Regions from separate parts of the Streptomyces sp. NPDC002566 genome, predicted to be linked through region 3. Evidence: riboswitches for the same ligand, from Rfam matches in the RefSeq annotation. Region 3 holds a riboswitch; each other region holds the start of a gene.
What was found. A riboswitch is a leader RNA that binds a small molecule or an ion and turns the genes downstream of it on or off. The one in region 3 is predicted to bind S-adenosylmethionine.
Positions count from the first base shown of each region.

Region 1: linked by a shared signal. The riboswitch ahead of ACFYXA_RS04680 (putative leader peptide) and the one ahead of thrC (threonine synthase) in region 3 are both predicted to bind S-adenosylmethionine.
Region 2: linked by a shared signal. The riboswitch ahead of ACFYXA_RS14660 (aminotransferase class V-fold PLP-dependent enzyme) and the one ahead of thrC (threonine synthase) in region 3 are both predicted to bind S-adenosylmethionine.

Region 1 covers NZ_JBIARD010000001.1:1,092,773-1,099,943, reverse strand. The annotation lists gene ACFYXA_RS04710 (transglycosylase family protein) at 1-760, opposite strand, end outside; gene gndA (NADP-dependent phosphogluconate dehydrogenase) at 1,107-2,546, shown strand; gene ACFYXA_RS04700 (GNAT family N-acetyltransferase) at 3,033-3,380, opposite strand; gene panD (aspartate 1-decarboxylase) at 3,404-3,823, opposite strand; gene ACFYXA_RS04690 (vanadium-dependent haloperoxidase) at 3,982-5,244, opposite strand; gene ACFYXA_RS04685 (putative leader peptide) at 5,300-5,374, opposite strand; SAM riboswitch class IV at 5,589-5,702, shown strand; gene ACFYXA_RS04680 (putative leader peptide) at 5,737-5,853, shown strand; gene ACFYXA_RS04675 (ABC transporter substrate-binding protein) at 6,059-7,171, shown strand, end outside.
Region 2 covers NZ_JBIARD010000003.1:410,833-418,003, forward strand. The annotation lists gene ACFYXA_RS14640 (NYN domain-containing protein) at 1-1,333, opposite strand, end outside; gene ACFYXA_RS14645 (hypothetical protein) at 1,370-1,609, opposite strand; gene ACFYXA_RS14650 (rhomboid family intramembrane serine protease) at 1,791-2,525, shown strand; gene ACFYXA_RS14655 (Lrp/AsnC family transcriptional regulator) at 2,522-2,803, shown strand; gene ACFYXA_RS14660 (aminotransferase class V-fold PLP-dependent enzyme) at 2,940-4,301, opposite strand; SAM riboswitch class IV at 4,483-4,599, opposite strand; gene trpD (anthranilate phosphoribosyltransferase) at 4,673-5,737, opposite strand; gene ACFYXA_RS14670 (cytochrome bc complex cytochrome b subunit) at 5,856-7,171, opposite strand, start outside.
Region 3 covers NZ_JBIARD010000005.1:119,983-127,153, forward strand. The annotation lists gene ACFYXA_RS22140 (extracellular solute-binding protein) at 1-289, shown strand, start outside; gene ACFYXA_RS22145 (DUF3263 domain-containing protein) at 314-556, shown strand; gene otsB (trehalose-phosphatase) at 821-1,657, shown strand; gene ACFYXA_RS22155 (trehalose-6-phosphate synthase) at 1,645-3,093, opposite strand; gene ACFYXA_RS22160 (glucosyl-3-phosphoglycerate synthase) at 3,158-4,129, opposite strand; SAM riboswitch class I at 4,309-4,456, shown strand; gene thrC (threonine synthase) at 4,475-5,782, shown strand; gene ACFYXA_RS22170 (MoaD/ThiS family protein) at 5,846-6,121, shown strand; gene ACFYXA_RS22175 (cold-shock protein) at 6,574-6,777, shown strand; gene groL (chaperonin GroEL) at 7,149-7,171, shown strand, end outside.

The DNA.
Region 1 (7,171 bases), on a different contig from region 3:
CCCTGGCCTCGGGAGCCTTGTCCCGGGCCGGGGCCTGACCGTTGAGTCTCAGCCGCTGACCGGGGACGATCAGGTCGGGATCGGCTCCGACGACGGACCGGTTGACGGCGTAGAGACGCCGCCAGCCGCCCCGTACGTCTCGTTCGTCGGCGATACCGGAGAGGGTGTCGCCGCGCACGACCGTGTACATCTCGGCCCTGCCGGCCCGCGACTGGGGCGTGGACTGCGGCTGGACGTCCTTCAGTGAACTCCCCGCGGACTTCTTCGACGTCTTGGCGGTCTTGGACGCCTCGGCGGTCTTGGACGTCTCGGCCGTCTTCGCGGTCTTGGCCGCCTTGGATTCCGCCGGGGCTCCGGCCGGCCGGATGTCGGGGGCGCCGCCGCCCCGCTTCAGCCCGGCCCGCACGGAGCAGGCCGGCCAGGCGCCCGGCCCCTGGACCTCGAGCACCCTCTCCGCGACCGCGATCTGCTGGTCCCTGGTGGCGAGGTCGGCACGCGCCGCGTACCGCGTGCCGCCGAAGGCCTCCCAGGTGGACTGGGTGAACTGCAGCCCGCCGTAGTAGCCGTTGCCGGTGTTGATGTCCCAGTCGTTGCTCGACTCGCACGCGGCGACCTTGTCCCAGGTGTCCACGTCGGCCGCTTCCGCGACGCCCGTGCCCAGGAGCGGGATGGCCATGCCGGCGCCGCCCGCCGTCACGGTGAGCGAGGCCCGGTTGATCCTGTTCGGCTGATACCGGCGGTGCCGACCGCGTACGGCCATGGAGGTCCCCCTCGACATTGCGTCAGGAGCGGCAAAAGTAAAGGCGGCCAACAGGCCATGACAAGACGAGTATCGGCCGCCCTGTCTCAACTACGCCGGGAGAAAACGCTGTTGTGGGATCCGTGGGGCGGGCGGGGCGGCGGGGCGCGATACGGGACCGGTCCCGGGAAGGGAATTCGGTCCGTCTCCCGGCCCGATGACGCGCGTCGCAGACGTGCGCGGGGCTGCCCGGGGCGTCAGGATGGGCGGCGGGACCGGGGGGACCGGCGGGCGGGACGACGACCCGGGCAGCCGGCGCCGGCCGGACCCGCCAGCACATGATCCTTATCGTTGAGGAGCCAACCGTATGAGCACGTCAGCCCAGATCGGTGTCACGGGACTCGCGGTGATGGGCCGCAACCTCGCCCGTAACTTCGCGCGCAACGGCTACACGGTCGCCGTGCACAACCGGACGGCGGCGCGGACCCACGCGCTGGTGAAGGAGTTCGGCCACGAGGGCGAGTTCGTGGCGGCCGAGACCGCCGAGGAGTTCGTGGCGGCGCTGGAGCGGCCCCGCCGGCTGGTGGTCATGGTGAAGGCCGGCGAGCCGACCGACGCGGTGATCGAGGAGTTCGCGCCGCTCCTGGAGCCCGGTGACATGATCATCGACGGCGGCAACGCGCACTTCGCGGACACCCGCCGCCGGGAGCGCGAACTGCGCGAGCGGGGCATCCACTTCGTGGGCACCGGCATCTCCGGCGGCGAGGAGGGCGCGCTGCACGGGCCGAGCATCATGCCCGGCGGCTCGCCGGAGTCGTACGCCTCGCTCGGTCCGATGCTGGAGAAGATCTCGGCGAAGGCGGCCGACGGGGCGCCGTGTGTCACGCACGTCGGTCCGGACGGCGCGGGACACTTCGTGAAGATGGTCCACAACGGCATCGAGTACGCCGACATGCAGCTGATCGGCGAGGCGTACCAGTTGCTGCGGGACGTGGCCGGCTACTCCCCCGCGCAGATCGCGGAGGTCTTCCGGACCTGGAACACCGGGCGGCTGGACTCCTACCTGATCGAGATCACCGCCGAGGTGCTGTCGCACGTGGACGCGGCGACCGGGAAGCCGTTCGTGGACGTGGTGGTGGACCAGGCCGAGCAGAAGGGCACCGGCCGCTGGACCGTGCAGATCGCGCTGGACCTGGGCGTACCGGTGTCCGGTATCGCGGAGGCCGTCTTCGCGCGGTCGCTGTCCGGTCACGCGGCGCTGCGCGAGGCCTCGCGCGGCCTGGCCGGACCGAAGGCGGCGACGCTGGACGAGGCGGAGGCGGGGGCCTTCGCCGACCGGGTGGAACAGGCGCTGTACGCCTCGAAGATCGTGTCGTACACGCAGGGCTTCCACGAGATCGCGGCGGGCAGCGAGGAGTACGGCTGGGACGTGGACCTCGGCGCGGTCTCCGCTATCTGGCGGGGCGGGTGCATCATCCGGGCGGCGTTCCTGGACCGGATCCGCGCGGCGTACGACGCGCGGGCGGACCTGCCGAGCCTGCTGTCGGACGAGACCTTCGCCTCGGAGATCGCCGAGGCGCAGGACGACTGGCGTGAAGTGCTCGTCGCCGCGACCCGGCAGGGCGTGCCCACGCCGGGGTTCGCGGCGGCGCTGGCGTACTACGACGCGCTGCGCGCGGAGCGGCTGCCCGCGGCGCTGACGCAGGGCCAGCGTGACTTCTTCGGGGCGCACACCTACCGCCGGGTGGACCGGGAGGGCGCGTTCCACACGCTGTGGGGCGCGGACCGGTCCGAGGTCGAGGCGTAATCCGAGGTCGGGGCGTAAGGAGGGCCTTCGGCAAGAGGGCCTTCGCGCCCCTCACGTCAAGGGCGGGCCCGGTTCCGGAGTGGGGACCGGGTCCGGGCCCGGGGGGACCGGCGACGGGTCGGGGACCGGAGGGATCGGTGACGGATCCGGGGCCGGAGGCGGCCCCGGGTGGGGCGGGGCCGGGGGCGGCCCCGGGTGGGGCGGGGCCGGGGGCGGCCCCGGGTGGGGCGGGGCCGGGGGCGGCGTCGGGTCCGGGCCGGGGGGCGGCTCGGGCGGCGGCACCGGGGTGGGGTACGGCTCGGGTGCCGGCGTGGGTCCGGGCGGTACGGGGTCGGGCTGCGGGTTCGTCATGGTGTCCTCCGGCCATGGAGTGAGCGTGGCTCTGGACTCCTCCCCCGCGTACCCGGGGGCGGCGCGGACAGTCACCCGGTGGTGGCAGCGGGTACGCCCGGGCGGGCCCGCCCGCTTGCCGCGCCGGGGGCCGGGTCAGAAGCGGCCGGGGTGGGCGCGCAGCCAGTCCTTCGCGGCCTCGAGGAGGGCCGGATCGGCTGCCGGGGCCTCCTCGGGGTGCCGCTCGGCCCACTTCACGACGTACGGGCACAGGGGCGCGACGACGACGTCCTCGCGGGCGGCGACGGCGTACAGCTCGCGCGCCAGCGAGCCGGCGATGCCCTTGCCCTCGTGGGCCGGCTCGACGATCGTGTGCACCGGGACCAGGGCGCGCCCGGGCGATTCCAGCACGAAGTACTCGATGCGGCCGACGACTTCGTCGCCGTCGCCGAGGGCTTCGAGGCGGCCGGCCGCACGGTCGTCGCGGATCCGGATGTCGCTCATGGGCACGCTCCTGGTGCGGGGGTTCAGACGGACACGGCCTGCGGACTGCGCTCCTGGTCGGAGCCCGGCACCGGCTCCGAGGGGTCGGCGCCCAGGGCGACGATCCGGTTGTCGCGGTCCACGTGCACGACCCGGGGCCGCAGGGCACGCGCCTCGGCGTCGGTCACCTGAGCGTAACTGATGATGATCACCAGGTCCCCGGGGTGCACGAGATGCGCGGCGGCCCCGTTGATCCCGACGACACCGGAGCCCCGCTCCCCCTCGATGACGTACGTCTCCAGCCGGGCCCCGTTGGTGATGTCGACGATATGGACGAGCTCACCCGGCAACAGGTCGGCGGCGTCCAGCAGATCGGCGTCGATGGTCACGGATCCCACGTAGTGCAGGTCGGCCTGGGTGACGGTGGCTCTGTGGATCTTGGACTTGAACATGGTGCGCAGCATTTTCAACTCCTGGAAGACGGCTCCCTGCCTGCTTTGTGCAGGTCAAGGGCTGGGCCCAGCCTATATCCGTCCACTGGAGGCACATCGAGATCTGGGTCACGTCGGCGTCGACGCAGAGGACGCGGCCGCGGCCGCCGGGTGGCCGCGTCCCGAATCGTTCACGGCGCGCCGAGCAGGCGTTCCGCGTTGCGCAGCGTGTGCCCCGCGACCCGCCTGCCGAGGGCGAGGCCGGCCACGTCGGCCGAGCGGGTGTGGATGCCGGAGTAGACGCGGGCGTCCTCGTTCTCCTGGGACAGCTGACTCCAGGCCGTGTATGTGCGCGTCACTCCGGGGGCGGTGGGGCTGGTCAGCTCGAACGGTGCGGTCGACGGCCCGGTGAGCCCCGTGAGGATCGTTTCCGCCGCGCCCGAGTAGGTGTTGTGGCCGCTGGGGTAGTCGGGGTGGGCCGGCGTGACGTGCAGCGGCGTCCAGTCGGGGTCGGGGTCGATCGTGCCGGTGCGGATGGCCGTGACGGGGCGCCAGCGCAGGTACGCGTACTTGGTGTCGGAGGTGGCGATCTGCGTGTCCACCAGGGCGATGTGGAACAGCGCCACCAGCGCGGCCCGTGCGGGGACGGAGCGTGGCGACCGGGCCAGGGCGACCCTCAGCGGCTCGGTGTACAGCGTCAGCGAGGAGCCCAGCCAGAAGGTGGCGGTCTCGGTCTGCAGCGCTGTGCGCACGGTGCTGTCCACGGCCCCGTACGCCCGTACCTCGGCCAGGTCGGCACGGTAGCGCGCGGAGTCCAGGGCGGGCGGTGCGGGCAGCCGGTACTGGTCGGGGCCGTTCAGCACGAAGGGCCTCGCGAGCCGGTTGCCGTACTGTGCGGCGGGGGCGTAGGCGGGCGGCGTCGGCTGCCACACGCCGGGAGCCGCGGGCGGCACGGTGAACGGCGCGTTGACCGAGGCCGGGTCGAGACCGTCGCCCTCGCGGGAAGCGAGAGCCAGCCGTGCCTGGCGCGCGCCGGCCGCCACGCCCTTCGACTTGGCCGGCCCGTCCGGGACGCGGTCCAAAGTGGTGCGCAACGCGGCATCCAGTTCCTGGGTGCGGGACGGGACCAGGGCCAGCAAGGCGTCGTGTACGGCGGACGCCAGGGCCGCGTCCTGGAAGTCCCTCCGGTCGACGCCGGGCGGCACCTCGCGGGTGGCTCGGGTCGCCGCGAGCCAACTGATGGCCCAGGTACGGTTGTTGGTGATCTGAGTGGCAGCGCCGGCGGCCGCGATGGTGGCGGCTGTCAGGTCGTACCAGTCGAGCGCCACGGACGGGCGCGACGTCTGTTCGTCCGCCACGGCAGCCGTGGCGGACGGGACGGTGACGGAGGCGGCCAGCAGGGCGGCCGAGCCCAGCGTTCGCAGGGCGGAGCGGCGGGTGGTGAGCGGGCGCACGGGTACTCCCTCGCGGATATGCGGTGACTGCTGTTGACCGGGGCGCAGGTGAGGGTCAGCTACACAGCGCGGCGGCGACACGCAGCAGATCGACGGCGCGCCGCCGGGTGAACCGCAGGGAGATCGGCATGCCGGGGACGCTATCCAGGCCCCAACCCCTGGTCAACCAAGGGAGGTTGCCCGCCTGACATTGCAACGACGGCTTCGCGTCCCCGCCATACGCCCGTTACCCGAGTACCTTTCGAGACGAGGCGACGGCTCGTCTCTCGACCTTGACGGGCGACCACGTCCGTGGGCAGGGCCGGCATTGACGTACGACAAGAGCCCTCCGTACGATCACGAACGGCATTGAGTGTCAGCGTCAAGCCCTGGCTCGCTGACCGGCAACCCTCCCGCGCGGTGGGGTGCTCCAGGTGAAAGCCCGGCGGGATCACCGACGATCTCCGCAAGCGCGTGGCCTCGTGACCGGGGCCGGAAAAGTGGAGGGCCGGTATGCGGCACGGTGGTGACGTCAGTGCCCGCTTCGCCGGCGCCACCGTGTTCTCCCGGCTCTCGCGTCGGCGCCACATCGACCTCAAGCGCTCGACCAGCTGCCTCTGTCAGGCCTGACGGCCCCTTCGCCGCCGCCGGTCGTAGTCCGGCATGCGCCGGTCGTCACCGCACCCGCCTGTGGCTGACCCCCGCTCCGCCCTGATCCCTGTCTGCACAGCGCCGCCCCGCCACCGGTCTTGTACCGGCTCCGGGGCCGCACACCCCTGCACGGTCGTGCTGTACAGCGCCTCCATGCCTGGTGACACGAGTAGGAGAACCCTCCGTGAACGCACTTTCGGCTTTCAGAGCCCCCCGCTGGGCGACGCTCGCCGCCCTGCTGACCACCAGTGTTCTGCTGACCGCCTGCGGTTCGGGCGACGACTCCGGCAGCGGAAGCGGCCTGCCGGCGTCCGGTGGCACCCTGACCTTCGCGGTGGGTTCCGACGCCGGCTGCGTGGATCCACAGCAGGTCGGCAGCAACGAGAGCATCTACTCGGTGCGTCAGACCGTGGACTCGCTGACCGACCAGGAGCCCAGGACCGGCAAGATCGTGCCCTGGCTCGCCAAGAGTTGGGACATCAACGCCGACGCCACGGAGTTCACCTTCCACCTGCGCTCGGGCGTCACCTTCAGCGACGGCTCCCAGCTGACCGCGCAGGTGGTCAAGGACAACTTCGACGCGGTGCCGAAGCTCGGCGCCCTCGGGGTCCTCGCCCAGGGCTATCTCAGCGGCGTCAAGAGCACCGCCGCGGTGGACCCGCTCACCGTCAAGGTGACCTTCAAGCAGCCCAACGCACAGTTTCTCCAGGCGACTTCGACCCACTCGCTGGGCATCGAGTCGTCGGCGAGCGTGAAGAAGACCCCGCAGCAGAAGTGCAGCGACGGTGTGATCGGGTCGGGTCCGTTCGTGCTCAAGCAGTACGTCCAGAACCAGTCGATCACTCTGGCCAAGCGCACCGGATACGACTGGGGCTCCTCGCTGTGGTCGAAGAAGGGCGAGGCCTACCTGGACAAGCTGGTCTTCAAGGTCGTCCCCGAGGCGGGGGTGCGGGCGGGCAGCCTCCAGTCCGGGCAGGTGGACGCGATCAGCAGCGTCGGCAAGGCCAATGAGGCGGCACTCGGGGGCGGTCAGGTCACCCTGCTGCGCCGGGCCAACCCCGGCGTGGTCTTCGGGCTCGGCGTCAACAACTCGCGACCGCTGCTCAAGGACGTGAAGGTGCGTCAGGCGATCCTGGCGGCCATCGACCGCAAGCAGATCGCCGACACCGTGTTCCCGACCGGCACTCAGTCGGCGACCAGCGTCCTGGCGCACACCACGCCCGGCTACGCCGACCTCTCCTCGGACCTCGCCTTCGACGCGGCCAAGGCGAAGTCCCTGCTGGAAGCGGCCGGTTGG
Region 2 (7,171 bases), on a different contig from region 3:
GCTTCAGGAGTACCGCAGAAGCGACAGGCCGCGCCCCCGCCTTGGCGACCCCGTCGGCCACCTCGCGGTCGGTCGAGGCGACGATGACCGGCCGGCCCGGCGGCTCGGCGCGCACCAGTTGGCGGATGAGCTCGTCGGCGGTGACGCCCGGCTTGGAGAACAGCACCCGCACCCCCCGCGGCGGCGCCAGCAGCACCGGCGCGGCCAGTTCGGCCCCGTCGAAGACACAGGTGACCTCGGCGCCGGTCTGGGCGGCGAGTTGAGAGAGCTGGCCGAGCAGGCGCAGCCGCTGCTTCTCCAACGGCATCTGCGGATAGCCGGTCTTGGTGACGTTGTAGCCGTCGACCACGAGATGGGCCTGCGGCAGCGCGAGCAACTGGTCGAGGATCGCCGGGTCGTTCTCCGACAGGGCGCGCGCGGCGATGTCCTTCGGGGTCATCCGCCCCGGTTCGACCGCGTCCACGGTCTGCGCCGGACGGACCGACACCGGCGGCAACGCCAGTTCCCTGCGCAGCCCTTGGGCCGCGTCCAGCACGGTGTCCAGCAGCAGCCGCACCCGCATGTCCTCGACGCTGCGGCCCTCGCGCGCCGCCCGCCGCGCGGCCTCCAGGGCGGCCTCCGCCTCCCCGAGCCGGGCCTTCAGCCGCCGCGACTCGCTCTCCGCGGCGGACACCTGCGCCTGCCCCTCGGCCCGCTGGGCCTCGGCCTGTTCCTGCGCCTTGCGCAGCGCCGCCTCACCCCGCTTGACGTCGCTGAGGGCCGAACGCAGCTTGCGCTGAAGCGATTCCGCTTCCTTCTTCACCGCGTCCAGCTCGACGCGCAGCCGCTCGGTCTCGGCCCGGGTGTGCTCACGGGCCTGCGCGAGTTCCTCCCGCAGCCGCTCCAGCTCCGCCCGGCTCTCCTCGTCGGCCCGCTCGGCGTCCGCGCGCTGCGCCTCCTCGCCGGCAGCCGTGACCAGCTTCACCCAGTCGACGGGCCGCAGTACGTAGGCCGCGGCCGCCACATCGAGCGGATCCGCGGCCGGGGGCGGCGAGCCGGAGTCGAGGGCGCCGGCGAGTTCCGGCTGCGCCTCTCTGAACTTCTCGGCGATGCGCTGCCGGAACAGCGTGTCCGTCTCCAGCGCGGCCGCCATCGCGTTGCCCGCGAACTTGGCCCGGCGGTTCGGGGCGAACCGGGCGTACTGCCGCAACTGGGCGGGCAGTTCACCGACGGTCAGCCCGCCGAAGGCGTCCGAGACGATCTGCACGACCCGGCGGCGCACGCCGTCGGGCAGCGGACGGTCGAGCACCTCAGCGGCGCCGTCGCCCGGCCCCCCGCCTGCGCTCTCCACCATCCGTCACACCCCACTAGCTGTGCGGGCCCTGCTCCCTCAGGAGCCGGCGCCCGGCCTGTCGACGAGTTCCACCTGGTCCACGGCGTTGCACCAGCGGCACCGCACCGACTCGATGGTCTCACTGACCACCTCGCGCTCCTCGACGTTCGGCTCACCCGCCAGATCGAGGTGCACGTACTCGACGACCTTCGACGAGCGCGTCACGTCGAACCGGGTGAGATTGCCGCACAGCGTGCAGCGCCACCGCGTCGTGGCGGTCGGCAGGGGAACCGTCATCGTGACTGTCCGCTTCCTTCTAGTGTCGGTCTTCCGCTGGTCGGGCACCCACCGGACGCCCCGGGGGGCACCCTGTGCGTGTGGCTCGTAACCCTACGGCCTGGCGGGTACTCGCCGCCCATCCGTCCACGGCGGCGAGGCGGTACGGGGGTGTGCGTCCCGTTACGTCATGCTCTGGTCCATGATCAGCGACTGGAACGGGGCTCTGGACCGGGCGATCCGGCACCCCGCCGCACCGGTGACGTACACAACGATCGCGCTGTGCTGTGTGCTCTTCGCGATCAGCCCCGCCTCCGGCCTCAATCCCGCGTACGGCTCCGGCGAGGAGCTCGCGGCCGCGCAGCGGGCCTACTTCCGCCGCTGGGGCGTCATCCCGGCCGACCTGTTCGACGGCTCCCCGCGCGCCCTCCTCACCCCGGCCACGGCCCTGTTCGTCCACGGGACCTGGGTGCACCTGCTGGGCAACATGCTCTTCCTCTACGTCTTCGGGGCGATGACCGAGCACCGGATGGGCCGCGTGCAGTTCTCGCTGTTTTTCCTCGGCTGCGGCTACCTCGCCCTGTCGGGGTACGCCGCCGCCAACGCCGGCTCCGGACAGCCCCTGGTGGGGGCGTCCGGGGCGATCTCGGCGATCCTCGGCGGGTTCCTGTACCTGTTCCCCCGGGCGCGGGTGACCAGTCTCCTGCCGTTCCTCTTCTTCCTGCCGCTGCGGTTCCCCGCGTGGGTGGTGCTGCCCTTCTGGGCGGCGCTGCAGTGGCTGGCGGCGGGGCGGGCCGGGCCTGGGCCCGGGGTGGCGTACCTGGCGCACCTGATGGGGTTCGGCCTGGGCTTCGGCTACGCGTGGGCCCGGTTCAACGTGCCCACTAGAGTGAAACCCGCCCCGACTCCGTCCCCCGAGGGAGAGAACCAGCCGTGATCACCGCGATCGTCCTCATCAAGACCAGCGTGGACCGGATTCCCGAGATCGCGGAGTCGATCGCCTCACTGGAGTCCGTGAGCGAGGTGTTCTCCGTGACCGGGACGTACGACCTGATCGCCATGGTGCGGGTGCGCCGGCACGACGACCTCGCCGAGGTGATCCCGGGGCGGATCAGCAAGATCCCCGGTGTTCTCGGGACGGACACGCACGTCGCCTTCCGCACGTACTCCCAGCACGACCTCGAGGCCGCGTTCGCCATCGGGCTGGACTCTTAGGGCGTTCGCCCAGGCGTCTGCGGGGCGTGGATCGTGCGCGGCCGGCGGCCGGCGGTGGCTGGTCGCGCCCACGCGGCGAAGCCGCATATCGACACAGCCCCGCGCCCCCAAGGCGTCGCCCCCGACGTCCGCTGCGTCACACCGCCGGTACGCAGCGGCCGTCTTCCGTCCTGTACTGCCACTTCGCGCCCTCGGTCACCAGTTCCCGCACCGCGTGGACGAAGCGGTCCACGTGCTCGTCCGGGGTGCCCGCGCCGAAGCTCACCCTGATGGCGTTGAGGGACTTCTCGCCCGGGGCCGCCTCGGGGGCTCCGCACTCGCCTTGGGTCTCGGGGTCCGTGCCCAGCAGGGTGCGGACCAGGGGGTGGGCGCAGAAGAGGCCGTCGCGGACGCCGATGCCGTACTCGGCGGAGAGGGCGGCGGCGAAGTGGGAGCTGTTCCAGCCCTCGACGACGAAGGAGATCACGCCGACCCGCGGGGCGTCGTCGCCGAAGAGGGAGAGGATCCGGACCTCGGGGACGTCCGCGAGGCCCTCGCGGACCTTGGCGATCAGGTGCCGCTCGCGGGCGACCAGCGTGTCGAAGCCGGCCTCGGTGAGGGCCTTGCAGGCCGACGCGATGGAGTAGGCGCCGATGACGTTCGGTGAGCCGGCCTCGTGGCGGGCGGCGCTGTCGTGCCACTCCACGTCCACTCCCCCGTCCTCGCGCCGGGTGACCTTGCGGCTCGCGCCGCCGCCGGCGAGGTAGGGGTCGGCGGCCCGGAGCCAGTCGGCGCGGCCGGCCAGGACGCCGGAGCCGAACGGGGCGTACAGCTTGTGGCCGGAGAAGGCGACCCAGTCGACGTCCAGGTCACGGACGGACACCGGGTGGTGGGGGGCCAGCTGGGCGGCGTCCAGGACGATCCGGGCTCCCTGCGCGTGGGCGGCGGCGGCCAGCTCCCGTACGGGCCACAGCTCGCCGGTGACGTTGGAGGCGCCGGTGACGCAGACCAGGGCGGGGCCCTGGGGGTCACGGGCGGCGAGGGCACGCTCCAGGGTCTCGACGGCCTGGCCCGGGGTGCGCGGGGCGTCGAGGTAGGTGACGCGGGCGTCCCGCCAGGGCAGCAGCGAGGCGTGGTGCTCGGTCTCGAAGACGAAGACCTGGCAGCCGGCGGGCAGGGCCGCGGCGAGCAGGTTCAGGGAGTCGGTGGTGGAGCGGGTGAAGACCAGCTGGTCGTCGGCGCGGCAGTCGAGGAACTCGGCGACCGTCCGGCGGGCGTTCTCGAACAGGTCGGTGGAGAGCTGGGAGAGGTAGCCGGCGCCGCGGTGGACGCTGCCGTAGTACGGCGCGTAGGCCGCCACGTCGTCCCAGACGCGCTGGAGGGCGGGGGCGCTGGCCGCGTAGTCGAGCGCCGCGTAGGCGACTTCGCCGCCCGTGACGAGCGGGACGGTGACGTCCCCGCCCAGAACGGGCAGCGGGGCACAAAGCGACGGGGCGACGGCAGCGGTGGAGACGGACATGGCGGAACTCCCGTGAGAGACAGGCGGATTCACCACGCGAGCGGATGCGGCTCAAGCGCGGGAAAGGGGTGAAAGGGGTGTGCGGAGGCGGGGCTCTGCGGCCCTATCGCATTCGCTTGCTCACGGAAGGCTCCCTCGATGACCAGGATCCCTGGGCTGTGCTCATCTCAAGAGCGTGAGGGATCCGCGCTTGCCGAGGACCTCGCTGCCCACGGCCTGGTCTTCACCCGGGGCACCCCGCCACGGACGGAGGGTTGCCGGACAGTCGGCCGGGGCCTCATGACTGTCACTCATGACCTGCCAAGGAACGTACGCGATGGGTTCGCGGTCCCGCAACCCGTGTCCGGATCGCGGGACCGCGTCACGTCCGGCTACGCGTTGCTGGCGGCCACCCAGCGCTCCAGCGCGCGCTTGGCCGCGCCGGAGTCGACGGACTGCGCCGCCTTGTCCATGCCGGCGCGGAGCTGCTCGGTGAGCGGCGCGTCCGAGGGGTCCAGCGCCACCAGGGCCGCCGCGGAGTTCAGCAGGACGGCGTCACGGACCGGGCCCCTCTCGCCGTCCAGCAGCCGGCGCGCGACCTCCGCGTTGTACGAGGGGTCGGCGCCGCGCAGCGCCTCCACCCCGACCAGTTCGATGCCGACGTCCCGCGGGTCGAAGGTCTCCTCGGTGACCTTGCCGTCGCGGACGACCCAGACCCGGGAGGTGGACGTCGTGGTCAGCTCGTCGAAGCCGTCGTCGCCGCGGAACACCAGCGAGGAGTTGCCGCGTTCGGCGAAGACGCCCGCGATGAGCGGGGCCATCCGCGGGTCGGCGACGCCCACCGCCTGCGCCTTCACCCTGGCCGGGTTGGTCAGCGGGCCGAGGGCGTTGAACGTGGTGCGGATGCCCAACTGGCCGCGCGCGGCGGCCACATGACGCAGCGCCGGGTGGAACTTGATCGCGAAGCAGAAGGTGATCCCGGCCTCCTCGGCGACCTCGGCCACCCGCCGCGGGGTCAGTTCGAGATTGACGCCGAGCTTCTCAAGAACGTCGGAGGCGCCGGACGCGGAGGACGCGGCCCGGTTGCCGTGCTTGACGACCTTCGCCCCGGTGCCGGCGATGACGATCGACGACATCGTGGAGATGTTCACCGTCTTCGCGCCGTCGCCTCCGGTGCCGACGATGTCGACGGTCCGCCCGGGCACGTCGATGACGTTGGCGTGCGCGTACATCGTCCGGACCAGGCCGGTGATCTCCTGGACGGTCTCGCCCTTGGCGCGCAGCGCCACCGCGAACCCGGCGATCTGCGCGTCGGTGGCCTCGCCGCGCATGATCAGGTCCATCGCCCAGGCCGTGTCGTCCGCGGAGAGGTCGCGGCCCTCCAGCAGGCCGTTCAGCAGAGCGGGCCAGGAGCGGCCCGCCGCGGTGTCGCCTCCAGCGGGGGTCACAGCGCTCATAGGGCCGCTCCTGGGTGTCGTAGAAGAGTGCGGTCCCACCCTATCCAGCCGCGGGGAACCGAAGGGCCCCGTCCGAACACCGGACGGGGCCCTTCAGTGTGGTGTGGCGACGCAGTGATCAGTGGTGGCCGTGGCCGCTCGTGATCTCCCGGTACTCCTCGACGGTCGGCTTGGCGATCTGGTTCTCCTCGCCGTAGTACGCCTTGCTCAGCTTGGCGCGGACCTTCTCGGAACGCTTCACCTTGCGCTCGACGCCGTTCTCGTCGACCGTGGGGCCGATCTCGGCGGGCTGGTACTGCTCGTGCGCGGTGAGCGTGTACAGGGCCTCCTGGCTGAGCGGCTCGTGCACCTCGATGAACTCACCGTGCGGCAGGCGCTTGATGGTGCCGGTCTCGCGGCCGTGCAGCACCTTGTCCTTGTCGCGGCGCTGGAGGCCGAGGCAGATCCGCTTGGTGACCACGAAGGCCAGCACCGGTCCGGCGAAGAAGCCGATCCGGACGAACCAGGTGACCGCGTTGATCGACAGGTGGAAGTGGGTGGCGACGATGTCGTTGCCACCGCCGATCAGCATGATCACGTAGCCGGTGATCCAGGCGACGCCGAAGGCCGTGCGGGTCGGGGCGTTGCGCGGACGGTCCAGGATGTGGTGCTCGCGCTTGTCGCCGGTGACCCAGGACTCGATGAACGGGTACAGGGCGATCACACCGAGGAACAGACCGAAGAGCACCAGCGGGACGAACACGCCCAGGACCAGCGTGTGACCCCAGATGTTGATCTCCCAGCCCGGCATGGCGCGGATCAGGCCCTCGGCGAAGCCCATGTACCAGTCGGGCTGGGCGCCGGTGGACACCTGGTCCGGACGGTAGGGACCGAGCACCCAGATCGGGTTGATGGACGCGATGCCGGCGATGGCCGCGATGGCGCCGAAGACCAGGAAGAAGAAGCCTCCGGCCTTGGCCATGTAGACCGGCAGCAGCGGCATGCCGACGACGTTCTTGTTGGTGCGGCCGGGACCCGCGAACTGCGTGTGCTTGTGGTAGAAGACCAGGATCAGGTGGCCGACCACGAGCCCGAGCATGATGCCCGGCAGCAGCAGGATGTGGATCGAGTAGAACCGCGCGACGAAGTCGCCGCCCGGGAACTCCCCGCCGAACAGGAACATCGAGATGTACGTGCCGACGATCGGCACGGACAGGATCGCGCCCTGCGTGAAGCGGACACCGGTGCCGGAGAGCAGGTCGTCCGGGAGCGAGTAGCCGGTGAAACCGGTGAACATGCCCAGGACGAACAGCAGGAAGCCGAACAGCCAGTTGATCTCACGCGGCTTGCGGAACGCGCCGGTGAAGAAGACGCGCATCATGTGCACGAACATGCCGGCGAGGAAGATCACCGCGGCCCAGTGGTGGATCTGCCGGATCAGCAGACCACCGCGCA
Region 3 (7,171 bases):
CTACGACGAGGACAACGTGCTCGCCTTCTCCCGCGAGTACGACCTGCTGCCGGTCACCAACTCCGCCTCCGAGACCATGGGCAACGCCCCCGAGGACGCGGACCTGCGGCCCTTCCTGGACATGCTGCCGGTCGCCGAGGCCTACCCCGCCGGGCTGACCTCGTGGGCGACGGTCAGCGCCGACATCAAGCAGCGGATCGGCTCCGCCGTCACCGCGAACGGCAACCCCTCCGCTGTGCTGAGCGAGCTCCAGACGGCGGCGACGACCGCGGAGAACTCCACCGGTTGAGCCGGTTCGGCTACCGTGCAGGGCATGGAACGGCCTGAGGCGCAGGAGCTGGGGGCGAGGGAGCGGGACATCCTCGCCCTGGAACGGCGCGGGTTCTCCGGGCCCGGCGCGAAGGAGCGGGTGATCCGTGAGGAGCTTCAGCTGTCCCCGGTGCGCTACTACCAGCTCCTCAACGCCCTCCTGGACGACCCGCGCGCCCTGTCCCACGACCCGGTGACGGTCAACCGCCTCCGCCGCGTGCGGGAGGCCCGCCGGGCGGAGCGCTGAGACTCCCTCCGGGGGAGGTGCGCCGAATCGGTGAGCCCATGTGTGTCCTCCGCGCCCTGGGGGCTACGCCCCCAGACCCCTGTCGGCCCTGAACGGGCCTCGTCCTCGAACTCCCCCAGAGGGGGGACCCCCAGACGGGCTGTGATCGGTGCCCCCGGCCCCCGGGCCCCTGAGCGGCCCTGAACGGGCCTCGTCCTCGAACTCCCCCAGGGGGGACCCCAGACGGGCTGGGATGGCGTCGGCGCTCGTGGATAACCTCACCGTATGGGCACCCAACTCCCCACCCCCACGACCCCCCGCGGCCGGGAAGCGCTCGAGGCGATCCTCGCGCGGCCCGGCGCCACCCTCGTCGCCCTCGACTTCGACGGCACCCTCGCCCCGATCGTCGAGAACCCCGACGACGCCCGGGCGCACCCCGACGCCGTCCCCGCGCTCGCGGCGCTCGCCCCGAAGGTCGCCTCCGTCGCGGTCGTCACCGGCCGGCCGCCCGCCGTGGCCGTGCGCAACGGCGGCTTCGCCGGGGTGCCGGGCCTGGACCGGCTGGTGGTGCTCGGGCACTACGGCGCCGAACGCTGGGACGCCCGCACCGACACCGTCAGCGCGCCCGAACCCCACCCCGGCGTCGCCGCCGCCCGCGCCGAACTGCCGGACGTGCTGGAGGCGGCCGGGGCGTGGCAGGGGACGTGGGTGGAGGAGAAGGGCCGGGCCGTCGCCGTGCACACCCGGCGTGCCGAGGACCCGCAGGCCGCCTTCGAGGCGCTGCGCAAGCCCCTCGCCGACCTCGCCGCCCGGCACGGGCTGATCGTCGAGCCGGGACGCATGGTCCTGGAGCTGCGGCCGCCCGGCGTGGACAAGGGCGTCGCCCTGACCGAGTACGTGCGGGAGATCGGCGCCGAGTGCGTCCTCTACGCCGGCGACGACCTCGGCGACCTCCCCGCCTTCGCCGCCGTCGACGAACTCCGCTCCGAAGGGGTGCCCGGCCTGCTCGTGGCCAGCGGCAGCGCCGAGGTCACCGAGCTCTCCGAGCGCGCGGACCTCGTCGTCGACGGCCCGGCAGGCGTCGTACGACTGCTGCGCGCGCTCGCGGATCAGCTGGGCTGAACACCCGGCTGAACGTTGCGCAGCGCCTGCAACTGGTCCAGGAACCACTGGGCCGGGGGCAGCGCGGTCGCGGCCGCCGTCAGCCTCTTGGTGTGCTCCGCCCGCTCCTGCGGCGGCGTGGTGAGCGCCTCGTGCAGGGCGCGGGCGGTCTCCAGCACGTCGTAGGGGTTCACCACGATCGCGTCGTCGCCGAGTTCCGCGTACGCGCCGGCCTCCCGGGACAGGACCAGCACGCAGCCCTCGTCGGAGACGACCGGCACCTCCTTCGCGACGAGGTTCATGCCGTCCCGGATGGGATTGACCAGAGCCACGTCGGCGAGGCGGTAGGCGGCGAGGGAGCGGGCGAAGTCGTCCTTGACGTGCAGGACCACCGGGGTCCAGCCGGGGGTGCCGTACGACTCGTTGATCTCGCGGGCGACCCGCTGCACCTCGGCGGTGTAGTCGCGGTAGACCGCGAGGTCCTGGCGGGAGGGGTAGGCGAAGGCTACGTGGACGACGCGTTCGCGCCACTCCGGGTGGTCGTCGAGGAGCTGCCGGTAGGCCAGCAGGCCGCGCACGATGTTCTTCGACAGCTCGGTGCGGTCGACGCGGACGATGGTCCGGCGGGCGCCGCCGTCGGGGGCGGTGCCGATCTCCTCGCGCAGCGCCGCCATGCGCTCGTCGACGTCCGGCTCGTGGGAGCGGGCGCGCAGGAAGTCGGCGTCCGCGCCGAGCCCGTGCACGCCGATCTCGGTCCCGTCGAGACCGCCGGCGAACTCGTCGCAGCACGCGGTGAAGGCGTCCGCCCAGCGGCGGGTGAGGAAGCCGAGCCGGTCCGCGCCGAGCATGCCCCGCAGCAGCTGCCGGCGGACGTCGGCGGGCAGCAGGCCGAAGTAGTCCACGGGCGCCCACGGCGTGTGCGAGAAGTGGCCGATGCGCAGGTCGGGGCGGAGCTCGCGGAGCATTCCGGGGACGAGGCACAGGTGGTAGTCCTGCACGAGGACGGCCGCGCCCGGCGCCGCCTCCTCGGCGAGCGCCTCGGCGAAGGCGCGGTTGTACGTCTCGTAGGACGCCCACTGGCGCCGGAAGCCGGAGTCGAACACCGGCTCCAGCGGCGTCTGGTAGAGCAGGTGGTGGACGAACCAGAGCACGGAGTTGGCGATGCCGTTGTAGGCGTCGGCGTGCACGTCGGCGGGGATGTCGAGCATCCGTACGCCGTCCTCGCCTACCCCGCGACGGACCGCCTCGCGGTCGTCGTCGGAGAGGGCCGAGCACACCCACAGGGCGCCCGTCTCCGGGCCGATGGCGGAAAGGCCCGATACCAGGCCGCCGCCGCCCCGTTTGGTCTGCAGCGAGCCGTCCTCGCGGACCGTGTAGGAGACCGGGCCGCGGTTGGACGCGACCAACACCTGAGCACCCTGAGCAGCGACGTCGTGCGGGGAAGCCGTGGAAGCCATACGCCTCAACCTAGCCCGCGCGGGAAACGCTCAAACGTACGGAAGCCCTCCGAGGGGGTGTCGCTCACGCCACCCTGCGGGAGGCGTACTCCGCGATCTCCGCCATCGGCGGCCGCTCCTCGGTGTCCACCGGGTGGGTGCGTGGCTCGAAGCCGTTCGCGCCGCGCTCGAACTGGGTGAGGGCGGGGCGCACCAGGTGGCCGCGGGCCAGCCGCAGCTGCGCGGTGCGGTAGATCGCCGCCGCCATCCGGCCGAGCGCCTGCCCGTCCTGGTGGCGGTGCCTGCGCACGCCCACGTCGACCTGGGCGAGCGCGTCCAGACCGACCAGGTGCAGCGCGTCGACGAGCATCCCCAGCTCCACCCCGTAGCCGACGGGGAAGGGCAGCCGCTCCAGCAGGCTGCGGCGGGCCGCGTACTCGCCGCCCAGGGGCTGCACGAAGCCCGCGAGCTGCGGCCAGTGCATGTTCAGCAGCGGGCGCGCCATCAGCTCCGTGACCCGGCCGCCCTGGCCGGCCGCCCCGGTGGGGGCGGGCGTGTCGGCTCCGGCGCCCAGGGGGCGGTCGTACATGGCCTTGACCAGGTCCACGCCGGGATCGGTGAGCAGCGGGCCGACGATTCCGGACACGAAGTCGGAGGAGAACTCCCGCAGATCGGCGTCCACGAAGCAGACGACGTCGCCCGTGGTGACCAGCAGCGAGCGCCACAGCACCTCGCCCTTGCCGGGCAGCGCCGGGATGCGGGGGAGTATCGCGTCCCGGTGGACGACGCGCGCCCCCGCCGCCGCGGCGACCTGGGAGGTGCGGTCGGTGGAGCCGGAGTCGACGACGACGATCTCGTCGACGAGCGGGGCCTGCCGCATGAGGTCATGACGGATGACCGCGACGATCTCACCGACCGTCTCCTCCTCGTTCAGTGCGGGCAGCACCACGGACACCGACTGGCCCGTGGCGCGCTTGGCGGCCAGGATTCTGTGCAGCGGGCGATCGGTCACCGACCAGGAGCGGGTGGCGAGCCAGTGCCCGACTTCTTCCAGCACGGTCTGCGGCTCCTCACTGTCGCGATCACACCAGGTGCACAGGGGGTGACCGTGTGATCCGTCTCGCGCTTCGGACGACTATCTCAACTGTCCGGGGTGTCGGTTACAGTCTTGAACAACGCGGATGACCATCGCATGTCCGGGGTCAATCCGGCGTTCAGGGATCAACAACTGCATACCGCTCATCCAGAGGGGCAGAGGGACACGGCCCGATGAAGCCCCGGCAACCCTCCAGCCGGCTCTTGTCACATCGACGTGGCGGGGCTCCCGGCTCGGGAAGGTGCCAAATCCGTCTCACGGCGAGATGCGTCGTGAGGAAGATGAGGAGAAAGGGCCTCGCCTCACATGGCTGCGCAGACTGTTGCGACCGGAACCACCGCTTCCACCGGCACCACCGCCCCCGCCGTCGATCTCGGCCCCGCCGCGGCGCTGAGCTGCCGGGAATGCGGTCACCGCGTCCCCCTCGGCCCGGTCTTCGCCTGCGAGGAGTGTTTCGGCCCGCTGGAGATCGCCTACGACTTCTCCTCCTACGACACGGAGGAGCTCCGCAAGCGCATCGAGGCCGGCCCCGCCGACATCTGGCGCTATGCCCCGCTGCTGCCCGTCCCGGCCGACGTCGCGGACAAGCCGAACATCAACCCCGGCTGGACCAAGCTCGTCCAGGCCGACAACCTGGCCCGCGAGCTGGGCGTCGAGCCCGGCAAGCTGTTCGTCAAGGACGACTCCGGCAACCCGACCCACTCCTTCAAGGACCGGGTCGTCGCCCAGGCCCTGGAGGCCGCCCGCGCCTTCGGCTTCACCACCCTTTCCTGCTCCTCCACCGGCAACCTCGCCGGCGCGGTGGGCGCCGCCGCGGCCCGGGCCGGCTTCCGCTCCTGCGTGTTCATCCCGCACGACCTGGAGCAGGGCAAGGTCGTCATGGCCGCGGTCTACGGCGGTGAACTCGTCGGCATCGAGGGCAACTACGACGACGTCAACCGCTTCTGCTCCGAGCTCATCGGCGACCCGGCGGGCGAGGGCTGGGGCTTCGTCAACGTCAACCTGCGGCCGTACTACGCCGAGGGCTCCAAGACGCTGGCGTACGAGATCTGCGAGCAGCTCGGCTGGCGGCTCCCCGACCAGCTGGTGGTGCCCATCGCCTCCGGCTCCCAGCTCACGAAGATCGACAAGGGGCTGCAGGAGCTGATCAAGCTCGGGCTCGTCGAGGACAAGCCGTACAAGATCTTCGGCGCGCAGGCGGAGGGGTGCTCCCCGGTGTCCGTCGCCTACAAGGCGGGGCACGACGTCGTGCGGCCGCAGAAGCCGGACACCATCGCCAAGTCGCTGGCGATCGGCAACCCGGCCGACGGCCCGTACGTGCTCGACATCGCGCGGCGCACCGGCGGCGCGGTGGAGGACGTGAACGACGAGCAGATCGTCGACGCGATCAAGGTGCTGGCGCGGACCGAGGGGATCTTCGCGGAGACCGCCGGCGGGGTGACCGTGGGCGTGACGCGCAAGCTGATCGAGAACGGTGTGCTGGACCCGGCGCTGACGACCGTCGTCCTCAACACCGGGGACGGTCTGAAGACCCTGGACGCGGTGGCCGGCACGGGGCTCACCGCGACGATCCGGCCGAACCTGGAGTCGTTCCGCGAGGCTGGTCTCGTCTAGTCCGTCCGTCGGGGCACCGGCCCCCGCGCCCGTCAGCAGTCTGCTTCACCGGAGGTCCTGAGCATGAGCGTCACCGTCCGCATCCCGACCATTCTCCGCACCTACACGGGCGGAGCGGCCGAGGTCACCGCCGAGGGCGGGACCCTCGGGGAGGTCATCGCCGACCTGGAAAAGAACCACACGGGCATCGCCGCCCGCGTTCTCGACGACCAGGGCAAGCTGCGCCGGTTCGTCAACGTGTACGTGAACGACGACGACGTCCGCTTCGAGCAGGGCCTCGAGACGGCGACGCCCGAGGGTGCGGGAGTTTCCATCATTCCGGCGGTCGCGGGTGGCTGAGCGGCGGTCCCTACCCGCCGGTAGTAACCGTCGGTAACAGTGATTACCGAGAGTTCATCGAATTGCCCTCTCCGCGAGAGAAGCGGAGGGGGCAATTCAGTGTGGTTGAGCGCGGTACAGTTGGGGAACCGGCCTCCGATTCAATGATCCGGAGCCTTTGATTTCTGCCTTACGTCCGACAAGAAGTAGCCAAAGTGTGTGCGCCTTCTGCGGCTTTTGTAACGTATGGGCAGTCCGACTTGCCCTGAATCCGGGCGAATTCTCACCACTTTCCGGACGGTGCGCGTCCAGAATTCTCGTCCGATTGACCTGTTGCAGACGGCAGTTGGACAGATACATTCAGCCGCGGTCGACGCGTTCCGGCGCACGCCCCCAACCAACTGGGGGGTGAGGTCTGACCCGGATCCGCGAAGTGTGGATCTGTGCAAGGGCCAGTAATAGGGGAGTTAGGCATGGCTCAGGGCACCGTCAAGTGGTTCAACGCGGAGAAGGGGTACGGCTTCATCGCGGTCGACGGTGGTGCGGACGTCTTCGTCCACTACAGCGCCATTCAGATGGACGGCTACCGCACCCTGGAAGAGGGCCAGCGGGTCGAGTTCGAGATCTCGCAGGGCCAGAAGGGCCCGCAGGCCGACATGGTTCGCGTCACCGCCTGAACGTTTCAAACGAAGGGCTCGCACCCCGCCGACGGGGGTGCGGGCCCTTCGTGCTGCCCGGCCGTGGATCCGGCCCTCGCGTCGGCCGCGCATCGGGCCGGGCCGCGGCCCCGTCCCGGCGGTTCCGGGGGCGCCGGCGGTGTTCGCGCATGGCCGACAGTCCCGGCGTATCCGACGAAGGCGCTTGCACTCGCCATGGCCGAGTGCTAATCATTGGCGTTAGCACTCTGAAGGTGAGAGTGACAACGAAGGACCGGGTCGGTGAGGCCCGCAGGCCGGGTGGGAAGGAACCACGAGGCCGGCGAGCCGTCCGTCGCGGGCGCGGGCGCGGTCCGAAGGAATCACCCCCAGTCCTGGAGGGACCACTTCACATGGCCAAGATCATCGCGTTCGA